Regions from separate parts of the Kribbella sp. NBC_00889 genome, predicted to be linked through region 1. Evidence: riboswitches for the same ligand, from Rfam matches in the RefSeq annotation. Region 1 holds a riboswitch; each other region holds the start of a gene.
The links. Region 1 has a riboswitch for ZMP and ZTP ahead of OG817_RS14130 (bifunctional 5,10-methylenetetrahydrofolate dehydrogenase/5,10-methenyltetrahydrofolate cyclohydrolase). Riboswitches for the same ligand answer to the same signal wherever they lie in the genome.
Positions count from the first base shown of each region.

Region 2: another riboswitch for ZMP and ZTP. It lies ahead of OG817_RS06125 (5-aminoimidazole-4-carboxamide ribonucleotide transformylase); the one in region 1 lies ahead of OG817_RS14130 (bifunctional 5,10-methylenetetrahydrofolate dehydrogenase/5,10-methenyltetrahydrofolate cyclohydrolase).
Region 3: another riboswitch for ZMP and ZTP. It lies ahead of folP (dihydropteroate synthase); the one in region 1 lies ahead of OG817_RS14130 (bifunctional 5,10-methylenetetrahydrofolate dehydrogenase/5,10-methenyltetrahydrofolate cyclohydrolase).

Region 1 is NZ_CP108783.1:2,913,565-2,916,828, forward strand. It holds gene OG817_RS14125 (beta-N-acetylglucosaminidase domain-containing protein) at 1-1,403, shown strand, start outside; ZMP/ZTP riboswitch at 1,404-1,493, shown strand; gene OG817_RS14130 (bifunctional 5,10-methylenetetrahydrofolate dehydrogenase/5,10-methenyltetrahydrofolate cyclohydrolase) at 1,523-2,365, shown strand; gene OG817_RS14135 (phytanoyl-CoA dioxygenase family protein) at 2,388-3,263, opposite strand.
Region 2 is NZ_CP108783.1:1,258,761-1,262,024, reverse strand. It holds gene ilvD (dihydroxy-acid dehydratase) at 1-113, opposite strand, end outside; gene OG817_RS06130 (hypothetical protein) at 173-1,162, opposite strand; ZMP/ZTP riboswitch at 1,201-1,285, shown strand; gene OG817_RS06125 (5-aminoimidazole-4-carboxamide ribonucleotide transformylase) at 1,313-2,224, shown strand; gene OG817_RS06120 (MMPL family transporter) at 2,230-3,264, opposite strand, start outside.
Region 3 is NZ_CP108783.1:1,184,864-1,188,127, reverse strand. It holds gene OG817_RS05855 (S8 family serine peptidase) at 1-726, shown strand, start outside; gene OG817_RS05850 (NUDIX hydrolase) at 784-1,176, opposite strand; gene folP (dihydropteroate synthase) at 1,155-1,976, opposite strand; ZMP/ZTP riboswitch at 2,020-2,109, opposite strand; gene OG817_RS05840 (winged helix-turn-helix domain-containing protein) at 2,124-2,672, opposite strand; partial or broken gene OG817_RS05835 (glycosyl hydrolase family 18 protein) at 2,974-3,264, opposite strand, start outside.

The DNA of each region.
Region 1 (3,264 bases):
TCCGCGACTGGCCGACGATGCGGTACCGCGGCTCGATCGAAGGCTTCTACGGTACGCCGTGGTCGCACGCCGACCGGCTCGACCATCTGGACTACCTCGGCACGCACCGGATGAACACCTACGAGTACGCGCCGAAGGACGACCCGTACCACCGCGAGCAGTGGCGCGACCCGTACCCGGCCGACAAGCTGGCCGAGCTCGGCGAGCTGGTCGAGCGCGCGGTGCGGAACAAGGTCGACTTCACCTTCGCGCTGTCACCCGGCCTGTCGATCCGCTACACCGACGACAGCGACTTCCAGGCACTGATCGCCAAGTTCGAGGCCCTGTACGCGCTGGGTGCGCGCGCGTTCAACGTCGCCCTGGACGACATCGAGTACGAGAAGTGGCACGGCGCCGAGGACGAGGAGAAGTACGGCGCCGGCGGTGGCGGAGCCGGGCGCGCGCAGAGCGAGTTGCTGAACCGGATCCAGCGCGAGTGGGTCGCGACCAAGCCGGACCTCGCCCCGCTGCAGATGGTCCCGACCGAGTACTACAACGTCGACGAGACGCCGTACAAGCAGGCGCTACGGGAACAGCTGGACAGCGCGGTGGTCGTGCACTGGACCGGTATCGGCGTCGTACCGGAGACGATCACGGGCGCACAAGCGGCCGAGGCGAAGGCCGTGTTCGGGCACGACATCCTGATCTGGGACAACTACCCGGTCAACGACTACGCGGCCGCCCGGATCCTGCTCGCGGCCTACAGCGGTCGCGAGCCTGGCCTGGCCGACCTGGTCGTCGGCGTGATCTCGAACCCGATGAACCAGGCCGGGGCCAGCAAGATCGCGCTCTACTCGTTCGCCGAGTTCGGCTGGAACCCGGCGACGTACGACGAGCAGGCCTCGTGGCACCGCGCGCTCGCCGAGCGGGCCGGGGGAGACGCCGAGACGATCGCGGCGCTGGAGGTCTTCGCCGACCTCACCACCTATGACGGCCGGCTGCACCTGGTGAACGCGCCGGTCCTGGCCGCGCAGACCGCCGCGTTCTGGAAGACCTGGAAGACGGGCGACCTGGCCGGGGCCATCGCGCAGCTCGAGCCGTACCTCGAGGCGATCGAGAACGCTCCGGCCCGGATCCGCGCCGGGGTGTCCGACCCGTCGTTCGCCGACGAGGCCGGAGCCTGGCTCGATGCGACCTTCCTCTGGGCGCAAGCACTCCGCGAGTCCCTCCGGCACCTCGAAGCAGTGGCCGAAGGCAACAGCTCGGACGCCGCCACGACCCGGGACCAGATCGACCACCTGGTCACCCAGGCCAAGACGATCCGCGACACCCGGCTGCCACACTCCAAGACTCATCCCCAACTCGGTGACCCTGTCATCGAGACCTTCCTGACCGAGGCGACGGAGGGCGGCCGGGTATCCTGAGCGGTGGACCGCGACTGGCGCTGAGGTGGACGACCACCGGGGAACGGTCCGCCGGAGGATCCGGCCGAGCCGCGCGCCTGGGCACTTGACCTGTTGTCGACGCCCAAGGAGCGCGCGCTATGACTGCCACTTTGATGACCGGTACCGACGTTGCCGCCGAGATCGTGGCGAAGACGGCCGACCGGGCCCGTGCACTGCAGGAGCGGACCGGGGTCCAGGCGTGCCTGGCCACCGTGCTGGTCGGTGACGACCCCGCGTCGGCGACGTACGTGCGGATGAAGCAGAACCGGTCGAAGAAGGCGGGCATCGGGTCGCTCAGCGTGGTATTGCCCGCGGAGACAACGACCGAGGAGCTGGTCGCTGAGCTGACCAAGCTGTCCCAGGACGCGGCGGTGCACGGGATCCTGCTGCAGCACCCGGTGCCTGCGCAGATCGATGAGCGGGCCGCGTTCGAGGCGATCGACCCTGCCAAGGACGTCGACGGTGTGACCACGCGGTCGTTCGGTGCGATGGCGTTCGGTGAACCCGGCTTCCGGTCCGCGACGCCCGGCGGGATCATGCGCCTGCTCGAGGCGTACGACGTACCGATCGCCGGGGCGCACGCGGTCGTGATCGGCCGCAGCCCGATTCTCGGCAAGCCGGCCGGGATGTTGCTGCTGGCATCGAACGCGACCGTCACCTACACGCACTCCCGAACCACCGACCTGCCCGCGATCGTCCGGACCGCGGACATCGTGGTGGCCGCGGTCGGCCGGCCGAACTTCGTCCAGGGCGACTGGCTCAAGCCCGGCGCCGTCGTCGTCGACGCCGGCTACAACGAGGGCAACGTCGGGGACGTCGACTTCGCCGCCGCGGCCGAGGTCGCGAGCCTGATCACACCGGTCCCCGGCGGGGTCGGCCCGATGACGATCGCCCTGCTCCTGGAGCAGGCCGTCGACGCCGCCGAGGCACAGACCCGCTAGGGCACGGCTCTAGAGACGTGCCCTAGCGGTCGCAGCCGCCGTCCTTGTCGGCGCGGGAATGCGGGCGGGCGATGTCGTCGATGCCCTTGTAGGCGTACGGGTCGGTTCCGGCCACCATCACGATGTCGCGGTAGTCGTGCTTGCCGACATGGACGCCGGCCGGCACCGTCTGCCACGGCAGCAGCGACTCCGCGCTCATGTAGTGGTTGGCGAGGGCCCGGCGGAGTCCGCGCCGCGTGGTGTTCGGCAGTGATCGGTGCAGCAGGTAGCCGTTGAAGATCACCGCCGAACCCGCCGGCACCTCGACCGGTACTGCGTCGTCGTCGGTGTAGGGGAAGTCGAACAACTCCACCGTGCAGTCGAAGCGGAGATCGTCCTGCTCCCGATCGGGATAGATGACACCGCGCCGGTGCGAGCCCGGAAGCACCCAGAGGCAGCCGTTCTCCACGGTGGCGTCGTCGAGCGCGATCCACACCGCGGTCAGCGAGCGGTCCCTGGTCGGGATGAAGAACTCGTCCTGGTGCCAGGCCTGGCCCGGCTTGCCCTCGGACTTGATGAACAGCATCGACTGCATCGCCTTCACGTTCGGCCCGATCAGCGCGGTCAGTGCGGTCACCACGCGCGGTGCGCGCAACGCGGTCAGCGCCACCTCGGACACCTTGTGGGGCTGGTGAATGCACAGGTACTTGCGCACGACGTCCTCGCCCGGCTCCGTGCTCGGGCTGCCTTCGACGGCTCCGAGGTCGCCGCGGCACAGGTGCTCGGCCGCTGTGTGGAGCGCGGCGACCTGGTCGGGTGGAAGGGCCTGATCGAGGACCACGAAGCCGTCGCGCCGGAACGACTCGATCAACTCGTCGGTGACCTCGGTGAACCTGCGTACGGCGGTGACAGGCTGCATT
Region 2 (3,264 bases), 1.7 Mb from region 1:
TGTGGCTTGGCCCAGTCGTCGTCACCCATCCCGACCGCGCGAAGCATCCCGCGCGATGCGGTCGCCTCCAGCCCGTCGGTCACCGTCCGGCTCCGTGGCTTCACATCGACCATGCCGGTCACTCTATTCCTCGTAAATCAACAACGCTGCCCTCGTCCGGCCGCGCCGGGTCTCAGGACATCTGGTGTGCCACCGCGGTGGCGAAGGCGGTGAGGGGGTCGGGGGCGTTGGTGTAGCCCCAGGGCAGGCTCTCGATCCGGCCTGTGGTCAGGGCGGCGTGCTCCATTGCCGCTGCCTTCGCGCCGACCGCCTTCAACGCGAACGCCATCGCCCCGTGGGCGGAGATGTCCTCCGGCTGTTGCTCGCGTCCGGGGGTCCACCATTTGTCCCGGGCGGCCAGCAGTTCCTCCCGCCGGTTCGAGACCTCGTGCGTCAGGCGGGCGCCGCGCTGCAGCCGGGAGAGCTCGCTGTCGCCGAGTACGTCGACCCACACCTCGTTGATTACCTGTGCGGCGACGGCACACAGGGCGCTACCCGGCTGTGCGTTCGCCACCACCTGATGACCGAAGTGCACGAGCTCGGCCAGCTCCAGGCCCGACCACTTCGGGGCCAGCACCTGCACCCGTCCGCTGTGCGCGGCGTAGCTGTCGGGATGCCGGTCCACCGCGGACCGAAAGACCTTGTCCTTCACCTCCATCGACGACTGCGGTCCAACCGTCACCCACTGCAGCACCTCCCACGGGGCCGCATCGTCGGGCGCTGCATCGATTGCATGATTCAGTACTGCGCCCGCGGTCCCGAGGACGTCGTGGAAGGACGCGAACTGCTGCTCGGAGACGTACTTCGCGAGACTCCCGCTCCGCACTTCCCAGGCCTCGAACACCAACGTCTGCCCAAGCCACAGCAGCAGATCCGCATCCCCGGGCAATGCCTCCAGCCGCAACTCCAACTGCTCACTGTGCCCGACCGCTGCCTGCCCCAGCCCCACCACCCGCACCGACCGCAGCCCGGTATTCACCGGCGTCGCCTTCAGCAACGCCATCCCCGTCGACAGATCCCCCGCACGCACAGCGGCGTACGCCCGATCGAGCTCGGGATCGGCCCACGCCTGATCAAGCCGAAGCCTGGAGACATCCACGGCCTTGCGAGAGAAGATCCCCATGCTCGGATCGTACGTGTGCGGGTTGCTCGAATAGACTGCCGAACGATCGCGACTGGCGAGGGTGGAGTACCACCGGGGAGCGGTCGGCCGGTAAGCAAGGCGTCGTCCGCCTGGGCGCCTCCGATGTGTTTCGATCTCGGAGGTCGCTGGATGCGTTATGGAATGAACCCACACCAGTCCGCCACGATGACCCCGGTGTCCGGTCGGGCGCCGTTCACAGTCGTCAGCGGGAGTCCGTCGTACATCAATGTCTTGGATGCGCTCACCGGTTGGCAGCTCGTGCGGGAGGCAGCTGGGGCGTTCGGGGTGGTCGCGGCGGCGTCGTACAAGCACGTCTCCCCTGCCGGTGCCGCGCTGGCGGACTCGGTGAGTGCCGCATATGTGCGCGCCCGTGATGCCGATCCGAAGTCGTCGTACGGCGATTTCGTTGCGGTGTCGCATCCGATTGATGCCGAGCTTGCGCGCGTGCTCAAGCGGGTCGTGAGCGACGGGATCATTGCGCCCGGGTACGACGAGGGCGTCCTCGGAGTGTTGGCCGGGAAGAAGCGTGGGACCTTTCTCGTCCTCGAAGCCGATGCGTCCTTCGAGCCTCCGGAGCACGAGGTGCGCGAGGTGTACGGGCTACGGCTGACGCAGCAGCGGGACGACCTGCCGTTGACTCGTGAGCTGCTGGATCCGGGCGTGCCGGATGCAGCAGCCCGAGACTTGTTGCTCGGGATGATCGTGGCGCGGAACACGCAGTCGAACACGGTCGCGATGGTGAAGGACGGTACGACGATCGGCATCGGCGCCGGCCAGCAGTCACGAGTCGACTGCGTCCGACTGGCCGGCGAGAAGGCAGACGAGTGGTGGTCCCGCCGCTCGTCCGAGCCGCCGACCGGCGTCGCGATGGTCTCCGACGGCGCCATCCCCTTCGTCGACAACATCGACGAAGCCCACCGCCACGGCGTAGCCCACATCGCCGAACCCGGCGGCTCGATCCGCTCCGACGAGGTCGCCGAGGCGTGCGCTGCCCGCGGAATCACCCTGTCACGAACCGGCGTACGCCTCTTCCGCCACTGAGCAGGTCAGGAGACGGGTTCGACCTTGGGGGTTTCTTGGGGGGTTGGTGGGGGTGGGGCGGGCGGGCCGCCTTCCAGTTGGATGTCGGGGACGATGCGGTCGAGCCATCGGGGTAGCCACCAGGCGCGGTCGCCGAGGAGTGTCATGACGGACGGGACCAAGACCATCCGGACGATGCTGGCGTCGATCAGTACGGCGACTGCCATGCCGACCGCGAGCATCTTGACCGTCGGGTCGTCGTCGAGGACGAAGCTGAGGAAGACCACGATCATGATCGCGGCCGCCGTGGTGATGACCCGGGCCGTCGCGCCGATCCCGATCGCCACGGCACGGTGGCTGTCCTTGGTCGCGATCCACGCCTCGTGCACCCGGGACAGCAGGAAGACTTCGTAGTCCATCGACAACCCGAACACGATCGCGAACATCAACATCGGTACGAACGACGGGATCGGCACCTTCTCGTCGATCCCGACCAACGAGGATCCCCAGCCCCATTGGAACACCGCGACGATCACGCCGTACGCGGCTCCGACCGACAGCAGGTTGAGGATCGCGGCCTTGATCCCGATCAGGAGCGATCGGAACGCGACTGTGAGCAGCAGGAACGCCAGCAGCACCACAGCCCCGATCAGCCACAGCATCCGCCCGGACACCTTCTCGGTGAAGTCAACGTACCCGGCAGTGGTGCCGACGACGAAGGTGGGCTCTTTCTGCCCGGCGAGTACGTCGTCCCGGATCCGGTTGACCAGGTCCTCGGTCTCCGCCGCGGACGGCGACGTGGTCGGGATGACGTTGATGATCGCCGTCGTACCGGAGCTGTTCAGGCTCGGCGGCTGTACGGCGGCCACGCCGGACGTCTTCTGCAGCGTCGACGCGAGACCGTTCAGCAAGGTCTGCTTGTCGGTGGAGCTCTCGGACGGGAGCTGTACGACGACCGTCAGCGGACCGTTGGCACCCGGGCCGAAGCCTTGGGCCACCAGGTCGTACGCCTTCCGGCTCGAGTCCTGCGCCGGATCCGTGCCGGCGTCGAGCTGGCCGAG
Region 3 (3,264 bases), 1.7 Mb from region 1:
GACCACTGGGCGGCGTCGTACGCCGTCGCCAGCGGAAAGCTGCTGGTCGTCGGCGGTGTCCAGGCCGGTGCCGTCACCAACGCCGGGTTCGCCTATGACCCGGCGGCCGACAGCTGGTCCGCCCTGCCGAACTCCAACCTGCCGCGGTACCGCGGTGGCGCGGCTTGCGGCTTCTACAAGATCGGTGGCTCGTCCGGTGGCTTCACCGCCACGGTGGACAGCGAGGCCCTGCCGGGTCTCGAGGGCTGCTCGGAGTCGTCGGCGGACGTGAGCTGGATGTCCATCGACAAGACCGAGGCGACGCTGGCTCCCGGCCAGTCGACCACCGTCAAGGTCACGCTCGACGCGAACGTCGACCAGCCCGGCACGTACAGCGGGCAGGTCACGATCGGCGAGAACACCCCCTACTCCGTTCCCGCGGTGGACGTGACGATGAACGTCACCCCGCCGACGACCTGGAGCAAGCTGCAGGGCACCGTCACGGGCGTCAGCTCGTCCGGGGCCAGCGCGCCGCTCCCGGGGGCGATCGTGGAGGTGGACTCGTGGGCGCAGTCCTACACCTTCATCACCGACAAGGACGGCAACTACGCCTACTGGCTGGACCGTCGCAACAACCCGCTCACGCTGATCGCCGCGAAGGACGGCTACAAGCCCCAGACCCGAACCGCCCGGCTCCTCGCCGGTGAACCGATCACCGAGGACTTCGCCCTGAAGTCCATCAAGTAGCAGTGACGTAGTCGGAGCCGGCCCCACTCGGATCTTCCGGGTGGGGCCGGTCCCTTTTCACAACCGCGAGAAGACCTCCCCGAAGAACTCCCGGTCGCCCGCGAAGATCGGCTGCAACGCGAGGAACTGTGCGGGAGTGACCCAGCGGGTCTCGCCCACCTCTCGCGGATCCGCCGTCACCTCGCCGGGTGATGCCGCCGCGGTCCACCAGTGGAGCAGGTAGTCGCCTCCGGCGGTGGTCGACTCCCAGACCTTGGCGAGTGGGGTGACCGCCAGGCCGACCTCCTCCCGGACCTCGCGGACGAGGGCTTGCTGCTGGCTCTCGCCGGGTTCGAGGGTCCCGCTGAGAGGCGCCCAGTATCCGGGCATGCGCGCCTCCGGGCCCCGGCGGATGACGAGTACTCGGTCGGCTTGTCGCAGTACGGCGACTATCGCTTCGTGCTGAGGCATTCGGCGCCATTCGTCAGAGTGGTGTGGACGATGAGTGCGGTGGAGAGGGCGGCCGGGTCGTGGGTGCGGATGTAGTCCGCGCCCTGGGTGGTGGCGTGGAGCTCGGCGGCGAGGGTGGCGGGGCCGACGTCGGACAGGGCCGTGTTCGTGAGCGTGCGCAGGAAGGACTTGCGGGACGGGGAGACGAGGACGGGGAGGTTGTAGCGGCTCTTGAGGCGGCTGAGGTTGGCCAGGACGGTGAGCGACGGTTCCGGAGTACTGCCCAGGAAGTAGCCGAGGCCGGGGTCCAGGATCAGGCGGTCGCGGGTGATGCCGGCCGACTCGAGGGCGGTGACGCGGGCGTCGAAGAATCGCTCGATGGCCGGCCAGATCGTCTGTGGCTCGGTACGAACCCTGGTGGCCGGACCGAGGTGCTGGACCGAGTGCATCACCACCAGCCGGCAGGTCAGGGCGGCCAGTTCGTCGTACCGACGTGGGTCCGGGAAGCCTTGGATGTCGTTCAGGTACGTCGCTCCGTGCTCGGCGGCGTACCGCTGCGTCGCCGGATGGTAGGAGTCGACGGCCAGCGGTAGATCGCCCAGAGCATCCAGCACTGGAGCCAGCCGGGCGATCTCCTGCTCGGGCGTCACCTTGGCGGCATCCGGGTGGCTGGACGCCGGGCCGAGTTCGATGATGTCGGCGCCGCCGGCGTGCAACCGGCGCGCATGGGCGATCGCGTTGTCCGCCGCAAGGTAGCGACCGCCGTCGGAGAACGAGTCCTCGGTGATGTTGACGATGCCGACCAGCAACGGTCGATCCATGACCCGATTCATGACCCGATTCATGACATGGCCTCCCGGTCGATCCAGAAGCCCAGGCGCTCGGCGTTCGTCATCCAGACGAGATCGCTCCCCGGTGGTTCGCCCACCTCATGCGCCAGTCACGACCCGGCGCAAACGCTACCTCAGTTACGCCGTCGGGAGCAGGTGGAAGCCGACGCCGCGGACCGCGTGGATGGTGACGGTGGCGCCGAGGTTGGCGAGCTTCTGGCGGAGCCGCTTCACCACGGAGTGGATGTGCGACCCGTGGCCGAGGTGCTCGTTGCCCCAGACGGCGTGGTGCAGGTGCTGGTACGTCCAGACCCGGCCGGGCTCCTCCACCAGGCAGTGCAGGAAGTCGTGCTCGAGCCGGGTCAGGGGGACCTCGCGGTCCTTCCACCGCACCACCCGGCGATCGACGTCCAGGTACAGCTCCTCCTCCAGCACCGGCTCGGGTTCAGGGGTGGGCACTGCCATGATCTGGGCATGCTGCTCGGCGATGGGCAGCACGGTCGGGGTCAGCACGACCGGTCCGGCCGACGACGTCACCCCGGTCAGCGCGAGGAACGTACGAGCCTGCTCGGCACTCGATACCAGCAACAACGCGTCCGCCCCACCCAGCAACCGTGCGAGCTGCACCCGCTCGGCCGTGGACGTGGCCACACCGATGATCAACGACGAATCCGACGGCCTCTCCATGCGCGCCCCTCCCCTGTCGACCCCGACCCGCACTAAGTACGGTTTACGGCGGGAAGTAAGTCAAGGGATTCCCTGCGCGGGGGCCTGGCACAAATGCGAACTGTCCAAGACAGGACAGGACCACTGAACCGAAGAACCGCCGGCCGGCCCAGGACGGTGGGCGCGGCCGGCGGTCGGGTCGGCGGTTCAGGTGGTGTCAGCCGATCGACTTCACCGCGGTGATCAGCGTCCCGTCGGAGGTGTCACCGGACAGCTCCCAGAAGAAGGCACCGCCCAGTCCCTGGGTGTTCGCGTACGACATCTTGCCGCGGATCGTGTCGGGGGTGTCGTACCCCCACCACTGCCCGTTGCAGAACGCGTACGCCGTTCCGCCGACGGTCCCGGTCGACGGGCACCGGGTCGAGATCAGCTTGTAGTCCTCGATCCCGGCCTCGTACTTGCCCGGCGCCGCACCGGTAGCGGCGCCACCCGGAGCAGCCTGCGTGACGCCGGTCCATCCGCGGCCGTAGAACCCGACGCCGAGCAGCAGCTTCGACGCAGGGATGCCCTTCGCCTTCAGCTTCTGGATCGCCGCGTCGCTGTAGAAGCCGGG